3 regions of the Delftia sp. WSY_10 genome follow, and region 1 is predicted to be linked to each of the others. Evidence: predicted binding sites of a transcription regulator. Region 1 holds the regulator's gene; each other region holds the start of a gene.

Region 1 (4,206 bases):
GCTGGGCGGCTCGGACTTCATGGGAGCGGCCACGCTGACCTCATTCACAGCCGCTGCGGCGGTGGGCACTTTGCTGGGGGGCACGCTTGCAGATCGCCGGGGGCGCATGCAGGCCATCCGCGCCGGCTACCTGTTGGCATTGCCTGCTCTGGCGGCCCTGGCCCTGGCCTCCACGCCATGGATGGCGCTGGCCTGCACCATGGCCCTGGGCGTGTGCATGTTTCTTCCGTTTGCCGCCCAGGTCACGCTGGCCCAGGACTATCTGCCGCGCAACCAGGCCACGGCCAGCGGGCTGACCCTGGGGCTGGCCATGTCGATAGGCGGCATGGTGGCGCCGTTGTTCGGCATGCTGTCCGATGCGCGCGGACTGCGTTTTTCGTTGAGCGTCGTGCTGTGCATTCTGTGCGTTGCCGCGGCGCAGGCGTGGTGCATGCGCAATCGGCGCAGCGAGGGGAGTGCTGCACCGGCGGCTGTCAGGGCCTGATGCGCAGCCCCTGCCGCTGGGCAAGGCAAGAGACAGGCCCGGGCTCTCGCAGACCGGGTGGACGGGTTGGTCTCAGGGCGACCTCAGGCCGGTGTCTGCGCGCCGTGCGCTTCCATGCGTTCCAGGGCGGCACAGACATCGGCCATGCGGCCCGAGATGAACAGGCATTCGGGCTGCTCCTGCGGCGAGCGCTGGATGATGCGCAGACCCGAAGGCAGGGCCTGATCTGCCGGAAGGGAGGGCAGTTCGGGTTGCAGGGGCAGCAGCAGCTGCGCATCCCTGTGTTCTGGCAGCCGTGCTGACTTGCTGCGCCGCTGCTGGCTGCGGCGGCGTGCCTTGCTGAAGGACAGGATGGTCGCCTGCTCGGATTGCACAGGCGATTCGGGCTGGATGGTGCGCATGGCGGGCTCCATGGCGGCGGCGGGCAGGCGAATGCCCTGTGCCAGGCGCAGGAAGGACAGAGAAGACAGTGTTGGCAGAGCGAATCCCATGTGACGACTCCTGTTGGCGTATTTCAAAGAGGCATGGACACAGGCAGGATTGCGGTTTGCGGGCAAAGCTCCGCCCAGGGCGAAGCTGCAAGGCTTCGCGCCTACCACCTGGGCGGTGCATGAAGTAGGGGGTGGCAACCCGTGCAGGGCTGCCTGTCCGGTTTACATGGACATGCTGTTGCGGATCAGCCCCACGGCCAGGCCTTCAATGGCAAAGGCCTCTTCGGGAGCGACGCGGATCACCGGGTAATCGGGGTTTTCCGGCAGGAGCTCCACGCCCTGCGTGGTGCGGCGCAGGCGCTTGACGGTGACTTCATCTCCCAGGCGTGCCACGACGATCTGCCCGTTGCGGGCTTCATGCGCGGACTGCACGGCCAGCAGATCGCCGTCCATGATGCCCGCGTCGCGCATGGACATGCCGCGCACGCGCAGCAGATAGTCCGGGCGGACCTGGAACAGGCTGGGTTCGACGGAATAGGTCTGGTCGATATGTTCCTGGGCGAGAATGGGCGAGCCCGCCGCAACGCGGCCCACCAGCGGCAGCATCAGCGGCGCCAGGGCCGACAGCGGCAGCCCGAAGCTGGTGCCGCGTGCGGCATTGATGTTGCGCACGGTGTCGGTACGCAGGCGAATGCCGCGGGAGGTGCCGCTGACCAGTTCGATCACGCCTTTGCGGGCCAGGGCCTGCAGATGTTCCTCTGCTGCGTTGGCGGACTTGAAGCCCAGCGTGTTGGCGATTTCCGCGCGGGTGGGGGGCGCGCCCGTGCGGGAGATGGCGGCCTGGATCAGGTCCAGGATCTGTTGCTGGCGGGCGGTGAGCTTGGGATGGTCGAGCATGGCGTGCGTCCGGTCCTTGAATTCAGATGGCAGGCAGAGAAGTCATCTGATGATTTATACAGTATCTGTATTTTTAACCAGTTTTCCAAGAGGTGCAAGTGGGGCAGTCAAAGTTGGTGATTCTTGGCACGGGCGGCACCATCGCCGGCCGGGCGGATTCGCAGTCGCAGGCAGTGGGATACAAGGCCGGACAGATCACGGTGCAGTCGCTGCTCGATGCCGTGCCGGATCTGGAGCAGCAGGCGCTGGGGCCTGTGCAGACGCAGCAGATCGCGCAGGTGGACAGCAAGGATATGGACTGGTCCGTGTGGCGCGCATTGCTGCGTGCCTGCACGCAGGCGCTGGAGGATGCGGACACACGCGCCGTGGTGATCACGCATGGAACGGACACGCTGGAAGAGACGGCCTGGCTGCTGCACAGCCTGCTGCCTGCCGCCAAGCCCATAGTGCTCACTTGCGCCATGCGCCCGGCCACGGCCCTGCTGGCCGACGGACCGCAGAATCTGCGCGATGCCGTGACCGTGGCCGCCAGCGGCGGGCGCAGCGGTGTGTGGGTGGTGGCCGGCGGCGAGGTGCATGCGGCGGCCCAGGTGCAAAAGGGCCACCCTTACCGACTGCAGGCCATGCGCTCCATGGAAGGTGGCCCGCAGGCCGTGGTGGAGGAAGGACGCGTGCGCTGGCTGGTGCCTGATGCGCCGGTCACGCCGGTCGCCCCCGTTGCGCGGATGGTGACTTCCGCTCCCGCTCTGTCTGACCTGCTGGCGCTGGATGAGCTGCCCTGGGTCGAGGTGGTGTTCAGCGGTGCCCTGGCGCGTGCCTGCGGCGTGGATGCGCTGGTGGCCGCAGGCGTGCGCGGCATCGTGGTGGCCGGCACGGGCAATGCGACCATTCACGAAAGCATGGAAGCGGCCTTGCTGCGTGCGCGCGACAAAGGCGTCTGGATCTGGCGGGGCACGCGCTGCGCCGAAGGCCTGCCCGTTGCCTCGGGGCTTGGCACGGACCCCGCAGAGGCCGATCTGGTCCAACTGCCCGTGGCCAAGGCGCGGATTGCCATGATGCTGGCGCTGGCCGCGCAGCCGCGCGACTGATCCTCCGGGCGTCGCCGGCGCTTCAGATGCAGGCGGGCAACAAAAAAGCACCCGGCGGGTGCTTTTCTGGGGTCTGGCGCATGGCCTGCGTCATTCAGCCAGTGCTGCGAGGGCGCGCTGGGTGATGTCTTCCACCGAGCCCAGGCCGCTGATGGCGCGGTACTTGGGGGCTGCTGCGGCTTCCTTCTCGGCCCAGGCGCGGTAGTAGTCCACCAGCGGGCGGGTCTGGCTGCTGTAGACGTCCAGGCGCTTCTTGACCGTTTCTTCCTTGTCGTCCTCGCGCTGCACCAGCGGCTCGCCGGTCACGTCGTCCAGGCCTTCGACCTTGGGCGGGTTGAACGTGACGTGGTAGGTGCGGCCCGAAGCGGGGTGGGAGCGGCGGCCGCTCATGCGCTCGATGATGGCATCGAAGGGCACATCGATCTCGAGCACGTAGTCCAGCTTCACGCCGGCGGCCTTCATGGCGTCGGCCTGGGGAATGGTGCGGGGAAATCCGTCGAACAGGAAGCCGTTGGCGCAATCGGGCTGGGCAATGCGCTCCTTGACCAGATTGATGATCAGGTCGTCGCTGACCAGTTGGCCGGCGTCCATCACGGCCTTGGCCTGCTGGCCCAGGGGCGTGCCGGCCTTGACGGCGGCACGCAGCATGTCACCGGTGGAGATCTGGGGAATGCCGTACTTCTGGCAGATGAAAGCGGCTTGCGTGCCTTTGCCGGCGCCGGGTGCGCCCAACAAAATCAGTTTCATGGAAGTCCTTGAGGAGAGTAGAAATTCTTGTCTGCCGGATCGGCCCACCGGGGCGGACAGTCCATGCGTCATATTTTTGTCGCGGGCAAGGATAGCACGCACAGGGCCAACACTGGCTTACACGCACGGGGCAAAACTGTCGCCTGTGCAATCGCCAAAACCTGCGTTTTGCTGTCCGACAAAACCGCATGGGCGGCGTTGCTGCAAATGGCGATGCCCGGCATCGCCATTTGTGCGTTTTCAGCGGCCGGCCGATTCAGGCCGGCGGGTTGGACAGCTGGGCGCGCACCCGCTCCAGATCCTCGCGCGTGTCCACGCCAGGGCCGGGTGCATGGGGTGTGACATGGACGGCGATGCGGTGGCCGTGCCACAGCGCACGCAACTGCTCCAGGGCCTCCAGTGCCTCGGTGGGTGCCTGGGAAAGCTGGGGGAAGCTGCGCAGGAAGCCGGCGCGATAGCTGTAGATGCCGATGTGGCGCAGCGGTGCGAAGCCGGGGTGGCCCAACGCTGCCGATGCCGTCTCCCACCATGCCTGGTCCGCATGCTCGCGCGCGAAGGG
Region 2 (4,206 bases), on a different contig from region 1:
TGGTTGACGGTGTGCGTGGCACGGATGCTGGAGCGCGCGATCTGGGCCAGGGACTGACGCAGCTCGCCCGTACTCACGCCTTCGCGCTGGGCCAGTTCGGCCTGCATGCGCAGCCCGGCCAGCGGCGTCTTGAGCTGGTGGGCCGCGTCGGCCAGGAAGCGCTTTTGCGTGGCCAGCGAGTCGCCCAGGCGGCCCAGCAGGTCATTGACCGAATCCACCAGCGGCACGACTTCCAGCGGCACGTCCTTGTGGTTGATGGGCGAAAGGTCCTCGGGCCGGCGCGCGCGGATGCGCTCCTCCAGCCGGTGCAGCGGCTTGATGCCGCGCGCCAGCGCCAGCCACACCAGCAAGGCGGCCAGCGGCAGGATGACGAACTGGGGCAGCATCACGCCCTTGATGATTTCCGTGGCCAGCACGCTGCGCTTTTCGCGCGTCTCGGCCACCTGAACCAGGGCCTGCGGTTCGCCCGGCAGGGGCATGCGCACCCAGACATGGGCCACGCGCAGATCGATGCCGCGAAATTCCGCATCGCGCAGCTGCACGGTGCCGCCGGACGGCAAGCCTGGAGGCGCCGCGCCAGTCAGAGCCTCGTCGGGCTCGGGCGGCGGCGGCAGGTCGCGCTCGCCGGCCAGGTATTCGCCCTTCACGCCCAGCACCTGGAAATACACGGTGTCCGACTCGTCGGCACGCAGGATCTCGCTGGCCGACTGCGGCAGGTTGAACAGCACCTTGCCGTGCTGCACCATCACCAGCTGGGCCAGCGCCTGGGCGTTGTATTCCAGCGCGCGGTCGAAGGGTTTGTTGGCCAGGCCCTGGGCCACCAGCCAGGTCAGCGCCAGGCTCACGGGCCACAGCAGCAGCAGCGGCGTGAGCATCCAGTCAAGGATCTCGCCGAACAGGGAGCGCTGTTCACGCTGGAAGATTTTCATCGGCGGGCAGCCCCTTACGACGGGTTCACGGCCCCGCGGCAACCACCACTATGCGCAGGCAAGCCAACCCGGGCCTGACAGCCACGGCAGCGGCCTCAAGACGCGATCTTCTCAAGGCAGTAGCCCAGGCCGCGCACGGTGGCGATGCGGATGGGGCCGCGCTCTATCTTCTTGCGCAGCCGGTGGATGTAGACCTCGATGGCGTTGTTGCTGACTTCGTCGCCCCACTCGCACAGGCGCTCGACCAACTGGTCCTTGCTGACCAGCCGGCCGGCCCGCTGCAGCAGCACTTCCAGCAGGCCCAGCTCGCGCGCCGACAGCTCGACCATCTTGCCGTCGATGGTGGCCACGCGGCCGGCCTGGTCGTAGACCAGCGGGCCGTGCTTGATGGTGCTGCTGGCGCCGCCCATGCCGCGCCGCGTGAGGGCGCGCACGCGCGCCTCCAGCTCGGACAGCGCAAACGGCTTGGCCATGTAGTCGTCGGCACCGTAGTCCAGCCCCTGCACGCGCTCCTCCACGCTGTCGGCCGCCGTGAGGATGAGCACCGGCAGCGCATCGCCGCGGCCGCGCAGCTTCTTGAGCACTTCGAGACCGTGCATCTTGGGCAGGCCCAGGTCCAGAATCAGCAAATCGAATTCGCTGCTGGTCATCAGCGCGGTGTCGGCCTCGCTGCCATTGGCCACATGGCTGACCACGGCGCCCGAGCCGCGCAGGCTGCGCAGCAGGCCATCGGCCAGGACCTGGTCGTCTTCGGCAATCAGAATGCGCATGGGGGATGTCTCCTGTAATGCAGGCGCGCTCTGGGAGTTGGAAATGCGCGCCTTTAATTCCCAGGATTCTAGGATGCGCCCCGCAGTGCGGGCAGGGACCTTACCCGAGTGAGCCGCCACCCGCGTAGGCCTCCAGCCCCAGCGCCACCACGGTGGCGATGTCGTCGCCGACTTCCTCGCGGAATTCGGCCTCGGCCTGGGAGACGGCGTCATGGAAAGCCTGCAGCCAGGCCAGGCCCGCTGGCGTGAAGCGGATGCGGCGCGCGCGCGCATCGCGCTCGTCGCTCTCGCGCGTGACCAGGCCCCAGGCCTCGCACTGGGCCACCAGGTCGCCCATGGACTGCTTGGTCATGCCTGCGCGCTCTGCCAGGTCCGTCAGCCGGTCGCCAGCCAGCGACAGATGCCGCGTGATGTGGATATGGGCCGCCCCCACCTTGTCGCGCGCAGCGAGGTTGGACAGTGCCAGCGGCACCTCCACATCGCGCGCCATGAGCTGCAGTACACGCGCGTCGAACCGCCGCATGGCATGGCCGAGCAGGCGGCCCAGGTGGGTCTGGCGCCAGGCGTCGGCGGGCGGCGTGACAGGGGAAAGCTCACTCATGGATGCATTGTGGAGGCAAATCCAACAAGTCAGGAAAACTGACCAAAAACACCAACAAATCAAGACAGCAAGCCCATAAACTACTGTTCAAGCATCCAGCCTGAATGCAAATACAGAGCTGAATCCATACCCAACCCAGGAGTCCGCATGAACACCGCCGTCACCACCGCCAACAGTGAAAAAGCCAAGGCCCTGCAGGCCGCACTCGCCCAGATCGAAAAGCAGTTCGGCAAGGGCACGATCATGCGCCTGGGTGAAGGCGAAGCCATCCAGGACATCCAGGTCGTCTCCACCGGCTCGCTGGGCCTGGACATCGCCCTGGGTGTGGGCGGCCTGCCCCGTGGCCGCGTGATCGAGATCTACGGCCCTGAATCCTCGGGCAAGACCACGCTGACGCTGCAGGTCATCGCCGAAATGCAAAAGCAGGGCGGCACCTGCGCCTTCATCGACGCAGAACACGCGCTGGACACCAGCTATGCCCAGAAGCTGGGCGTGAACCTCAACGAAGTGCTGATCAGCCAGCCCGACACCGGCGAGCAGGCCCTGGAAATCGTGGACAGCCTGGTGCGCTCGGGCGCCGTGGACATGATCGTCGTGGACTCGGTGGCCGCACTGACACCGCGCGCCGAAATCGAAGGCGAGATGGGCGACCAGCTGCCCGGCCTGCAGGCCCGCCTGATGAGCCAGGCGCTGCGCAAGCTGACCTCCACCATCAAGAAGACCAATTGCATGGTCATCTTCATCAACCAGATCCGCATGAAGATCGGCGTGATGTTCGGCAGCCCCGAAACCACCACGGGCGGCAATGCGCTGAAGTTCTACGCCTCGGTCCGCCTGGACATCCGCCGCACCGGCACCATCAAGAAGGGCGACGAAGCCATCGGCAACGAAACCAAGGTCAAGGTCGTCAAGAACAAGGTCTCGCCCCCGTTCAAGACCGCCGAGTTCGACATCCTCTTCGGCGAAGGCATCTCGCGCGAAGGTGAAATCCTGGACATGGGCGTCAACGCCAAGATCCTCGACAAGTCGGGGGCCTGGTACGCCTACAACGGCGAAAAGATCGGCCAGGGTCGCGACAACGCCCGCGAATTCCTGCGCGAGAACAGCGGCCTGGCCGTGGAGATCGAAAACAAGGTGCGCGACAGCCTGGGCATCGCCCTGCTGCCCACGGCCGGCGGCGATGCGCCCGAAGCCAAGGCCGCCAAGGGCGCCAAGGCCAAGGCCGACAAGGACGGCGTGATCGAAGCCTGAGCGCCCAGCCCCCTCACAGCAGGCGCCGCAGCGCCTGCACACACTGTGTTTGCCATCTTGGCGCAGGCTCACGTCTGCGCCTTTTTTATCGCCGGGACGCCCCAAGGCAAAAAAGCGGCCCCCTTGGGGGGCAGCGGACCTTGCGCAGCAAGGGGAGCGTGGGGGCCTTTTTTATTCGGGATGATTCAGGAGACATTGCCGCATGGGATTCGCCAAGCTGTCGCTCAAAGGCCGGGCGCTCAAGCTGCTGGGCCAGCGCGAACATTCACGGCTGGAGCTGGAACGCAAGCTCGCCCCCCATGTGGAGGAAGGCGAGGACCTGGGCGCCATGCTCGACGCGCTGGAGCAGCGCGGCTTCATCAGCGCCGAGCGCGTGGCCGAGTCCGTGCTGCATCGCAAGGCCGCGCGCTTTGGCACATCGCGCGTGGTGCAGGAGCTGCGCAGCAAGGGGCTGGACGATGGCCTGGTGCGCGCCGCCGCAGAACAGTTGCGCGCCACCGAATTGCAGCGCGCCCATGCCGTATGGCGCCAGCGCTTCGGCGCACCGCCGGCCACCCCGCAGGAACGCCTCAAGCAGATGCGCTTTCTGGCCGCGCGCGGCTTTGGCGGAGAAATAGCGAGCAAGGTGCTGCGCGGACGCAGCGAAGACTGGGAT
Region 3 (4,206 bases), on a different contig from region 1:
TCGACTGCACCAAGGGCCTGGCCTGTGCCGCCATCGTCTGGCACCACCTGGCCTTCTACGGCCCCATGTCCGATATCGCCCATCCGGCCGCGCCGGACCTCATCGACTGGCTCTATGAATATGCGCGCATGGCCGTGCAGATCTTCCTGGTGCTGGGCGGCTACCTGGCGGCAGCCAGCATGGCGCCGCAAGGCCACGGCCAGCACAGCGATCCGTGGTCGCGCATCGGGCGCCGCTTCGTGCGCCTGGTCGTGCCCTATGCCGTGGCCCTGGTCGTGGCCGTCGTCGTCTCGGCGACCGTGCGGCCCTGGTTCGACCATGCCTCGGTGTCGGGCGAGCCCGATCTCTGGCAGCTGGTGGCGCATGCGCTGCTACTGCAGAACATCGTGGGCGAGGAGTCGCTGTCCGCCGGCGTCTGGTACGTGTCCATCGACTTCCAGCTGTTTGCGCTGACGGCGCTGCTGCTGGCCGGCACGCGCTGGGGCGGCGCCTTGCTGCGCCGACGCTTCGGCGGCCAGGCGCTGTCGCGCTGCTGGCCCTGGACGCCGAGCGTGGCGCAGGCGCTGGTGGTGATCGGCGTGGCGGCCTCGCTGCTGGGCTTCAATCTGGATGCGCAATGGGATGTGTGGGCGCCGTACTTCTTTGGCGCCTACGGCCTGGGCATGCTGGCCTACTGGGCCGCGCATGCGGACAAGTCCTCGACGGCCTGGAGCTGGTCCCTGCTGATCGTGGCCCTGGTCGTGGCGGCGCTGGCACTGGAGTGGCGCGACCGCATCGCGCTGGCCGGTGCCACGGCGCTGGCCCTGGTCGCGGCCATGCGCAGCCCCGCATTCGCCCAGGCACAAGGCTGGGCGCCGCTGCGCCGGCTGGGCAAGATTTCGTACTCGGTGTTTCTCGTGCACTTCTCGGTCTGCCTGCTGGTCAACGCCGTGGAAAGCCATTTCTGGCCGCAGTCCATTCCCGCCGCCCTGCTGGGCATGTGCACGGCCTTTGCGCTGTCGATTGCGGCCGGCCATCTGCTGTACGAGCGCGTGGAGCGCCACGTTCCCAGCTGGCACATGGCGCTGCGCTGGCAGGCGGGCCTGGTGGGCACCGGCCTGATCGCGGCGTTTGTGGCGGGCCTGCGCTGAGGCGCGGTGCGTCAGTCCACAAACAACAAAGGCAGCCGGTGGGCTGCCTTTTTCGCTTCACGCCGGTCGGCGTTCAACGGTGCAGCTCGCCCGCGCTTTCCGGCTGGAACTCGATGGCGTCCACGCGCACGGTGACCTGGCCCGAGGGGCCGGGCATGCGGGACTGGTCGCCCACGCTCAGGCCCAGCAGGGCAATGCCCACGGGCGCGAACACCGACACCTTGTCGGCGCTGCCATCCATCTCCTTGGGATAGACCAGGGTCAGCGTATTGGTCTTGCCCGACTCCAGCAGCGTGAAGCGCACCGTGGAATTCATGGTCACCACGTTGGGCGGCATTTCCTTGGGCTCGAGCACGTCGGCACGGTCCAGCTCGGCCTCGAGCGCCTCGCGGCCGGGAAAGGCGGGCTGCTTGTCCAGCAGGGCCTCGATGCGTTCCAGGTCCAGGGACGAAAGAATGATGTGGGGCTTGCGCTCCATGGTGTTGGCTCCCTTGTGTGCTTGCGCCGTGGCTGCAGTGAAGGGCAGCGGCGCCCAAACGGACAAAAGCCCGGGCAACGCGGTTGTCCGGGCCAAGGCATCTTCAGAAAAGAGAAAAGCACCAAGTTGGTGCGATAAGGCCATTGTGCAGGCCCGTGCGCGTTCTGCCAAGCGAACCCGCACGGTGCGGTGCGGATTGGCGCGGGCACTTGCCAAGCCGGCAAAACCCACTTCGCAACCGCAGGCATGCGGGGAGTGCTTGTTGGTATGACTGTATTTTTATACAGTTGCTTCATGCTTTCCAGTCCTCCCACGCCTCATCACGACACGGCCCGGGTGCCCCTGCACCCCATCAAGGGCCGGGGCGCAGCCAGCCAACTGGCACACCGCTTCACCACCGATCCGCGCGAGGCCTTTGACGACGGCTGGGGCAGCCTTGAGGCGCCTGCCGAAGGCGAGGAAGCCGCGCCCCTGCGCACCGAACTGCGCTGGGAGCAGGCCCGCTCGGCGCTGAGCCGCCACCAGTCGCCCGACCTGCCGTTTCACATGGGGCTCAATCCCTACCGGGGCTGCGAGCATGGCTGCATCTATTGCTATGCCCGGCCCACGCACAGCTACCTGGGCTGGTCGCCAGGGCTGGACTTCGAGACCCGGCTCATCGCCAAGCAGAACCTGCCCGAGCTGTTGCGTGCCGAGCTGTCGCGCGCCAGCCATGTGGCCGCGCCCGTGATGCTGGGCTCGGTCACCGACTGCTACCAGCCCGTGGAGCGCGAGCTGGGGCTGACGCGCCGCCTGATCGAAGTGCTGGCCGAGGCGCGCCACCCGTTTTCCATCGTCACCAAGGGCAGCGGGGTGGAGCGTGACCTGGACCTGCTGGCCCCGCTGGCGCGCCAGGGCCTGGCCTCGGTGCACATCACGCTGACCACGCTGGACGCCGACCTGGCACGCCACCTGGAGCCGCGCGCCGCCGCGCCGCACCGCCGGCTGCGCAGCATCCGCGCGCTGACCGAGGCGGGCGTGCCCTTGGGCGTGAGCCTGGCACCGCAGATTCCCTTCATCAACGAAGACCTGGAGAAGGTGCTGGAGGCGGCCGCCGACGCAGGTGCGCGCCACGCCTTCTATGCCGTGCTGCGCCTGCCCTGGGAAGTGGCGCCGCTGTTCGAGCAATGGCTGCAGGTGCACTACCCCGACCGCGCCCGCCGCGTGATGGAGCGCGTGCGCGACCTGCACGGCATCCAGGGCGAGCAGCGCGAGGCCGGCCACGTGTACAACGCCGAGTTCGGCCAGCGCATGAAAGGTACCGGCCACTGGGCCGAGCTGTTGCGCCAGCGCTTTGCCCTGGCCTGCCGTCGGTACGGGTTCAACCGCGAGCCGCTGCGGCTCGATTGCAGCCTCTACCACCCGTCGCTGCTGCTGCCGCAGCGCAGTCTGTTCTGAAACGGCCCTTTAGAGCGTGCAGGGCGGCCGCCAGTGGCGAGCGCTACAGTCCGCACCGGCTCAATGTCCCACGTCCGGGGCGAGCCGGTCCAGGCTGGCGCCGGCATCGCGGATCAGGGAACGCAGCCAGGCGATGGCCGGATCTCGCTCCTGGTGCTTGTGCCATTGCAACAATTCCGTGAACCGGGGAATCTCCACCGGGCACTGCAGCACCTGCAGCGCAAAGCGCCGCGCCATGTGCTGCGCCAGGCGAGTGGGCAGTGTGGCAATGCGCTGCGTGCCCACGAGCAGCTCCGGCAGCAGGGTGAAGTTGGGTGCGATCACTTCCTGGCGGCGGCTGCGCTTGCCGGTGGACATCAGCCGCGCGTCGAACGTGGTGCGCCTGCCGCCGCCCCATTCCACGCCGATGTGGGCCGCATCGAAATACCGTGCTGGCGTCAGCGGGCCGTCGAGTAGCGGGCTGTCCGCGCAGACGAGGCAGGAGAAGCCATCTTCGAACAAAGGCTCGAAGGGGTGGCCTGCCACTTTCGCGAATTCGGGGGCGATCAGCAGCTCGGCCTCTCCGCTGTCCAGATGTTCGGGCGTCTGCGGGCTGATGGCGCGCAGGTCGAACTGCATCAGCGGCGCCAGGGTGGCGGCCCGTCGCACCACCTGTGTCAGCAGCACGCTGATCACGTAGTCGGAGGACTCTATGGTGAAGCGCCGCTGCGAGGTGGCCGGATCGAAGGAGGGTCGGGCATGCGCGATCGTCTGGATCTGCAGCAGCACATCGCGCACGGGCTTGGCCAGCTCGTTGGCCAGCGGCGTGGGCACCAGGGTCTTGCCCACGGAAACCAGCAGCTCGTCCTTGAAGTAGTCGCGCAGCCGCCCCAGCGCCAGGCTGGTCGCGGGCTGGCTCAGGAAAAGCCGCTCGGCGGACTTGCTCACGCTGCGCGTGGCCAACAGGGCGTCGAGGACAACCAGCAGGTTCAGGTCGAGCTTGTGAAAGCGCATGGCGCGTCTCCGTATTTGCTATGCAAATGGATTGAATTTAAACAATAAATTTTACGTATGTATCAACGGAGCTGATCATCTGCCCCGGACCCGCAAGACCACAAGCGTTCCGATGCAGGGCGCATTCATTTCGGAGACATACATGTTCGGATTGCTTTCACGACGCGA

What was found. Region 1 encodes LexA, which represses DNA repair genes until DNA is damaged. Its sites were predicted from a motif close to ACTGTATNNNNATACAGT; they were not measured.
Region 2: recA (recombinase RecA) is a predicted target of LexA. The motif match lies at 2,400-2,417, and genes of this name have one in related genera.
Region 3: ACF8ML_RS26430 (PA0069 family radical SAM protein) is a predicted target of LexA. The motif match lies at 1,879-1,896, and genes of this name have one in related genera.

Annotation. Positions count from the first base shown of each region.
Region 1 covers NZ_JBICKY010000053.1:232,730-236,935, forward strand. The annotation lists gene ACF8ML_RS22220 (MFS transporter) at 1-484, shown strand, start outside; gene ACF8ML_RS22225 (hypothetical protein) at 568-975, opposite strand; gene lexA (transcriptional repressor LexA) at 1,138-1,812, opposite strand; gene ACF8ML_RS22235 (asparaginase) at 1,911-2,900, shown strand; gene adk (adenylate kinase) at 2,991-3,647, opposite strand; gene kdsB (3-deoxy-manno-octulosonate cytidylyltransferase) at 3,904-4,206, opposite strand, start outside.
Region 2 covers NZ_JBICKY010000056.1:81,442-85,647, reverse strand. The annotation lists gene ACF8ML_RS22985 (sensor histidine kinase) at 1-929, opposite strand, end outside; gene ACF8ML_RS22980 (response regulator transcription factor) at 1,025-1,699, opposite strand; gene ACF8ML_RS22975 (MarR family winged helix-turn-helix transcriptional regulator) at 1,800-2,300, opposite strand; gene recA (recombinase RecA) at 2,448-3,551, shown strand; gene recX (recombination regulator RecX) at 3,754-4,206, shown strand, end outside.
Region 3 covers NZ_JBICKY010000057.1:119,631-123,836, reverse strand. The annotation lists gene ACF8ML_RS26440 (acyltransferase family protein) at 1-1,130, shown strand, start outside; gene rnk (nucleoside diphosphate kinase regulator) at 1,204-1,608, opposite strand; gene ACF8ML_RS26430 (PA0069 family radical SAM protein) at 1,903-3,045, shown strand; gene ACF8ML_RS26425 (LysR family transcriptional regulator) at 3,106-4,038, opposite strand.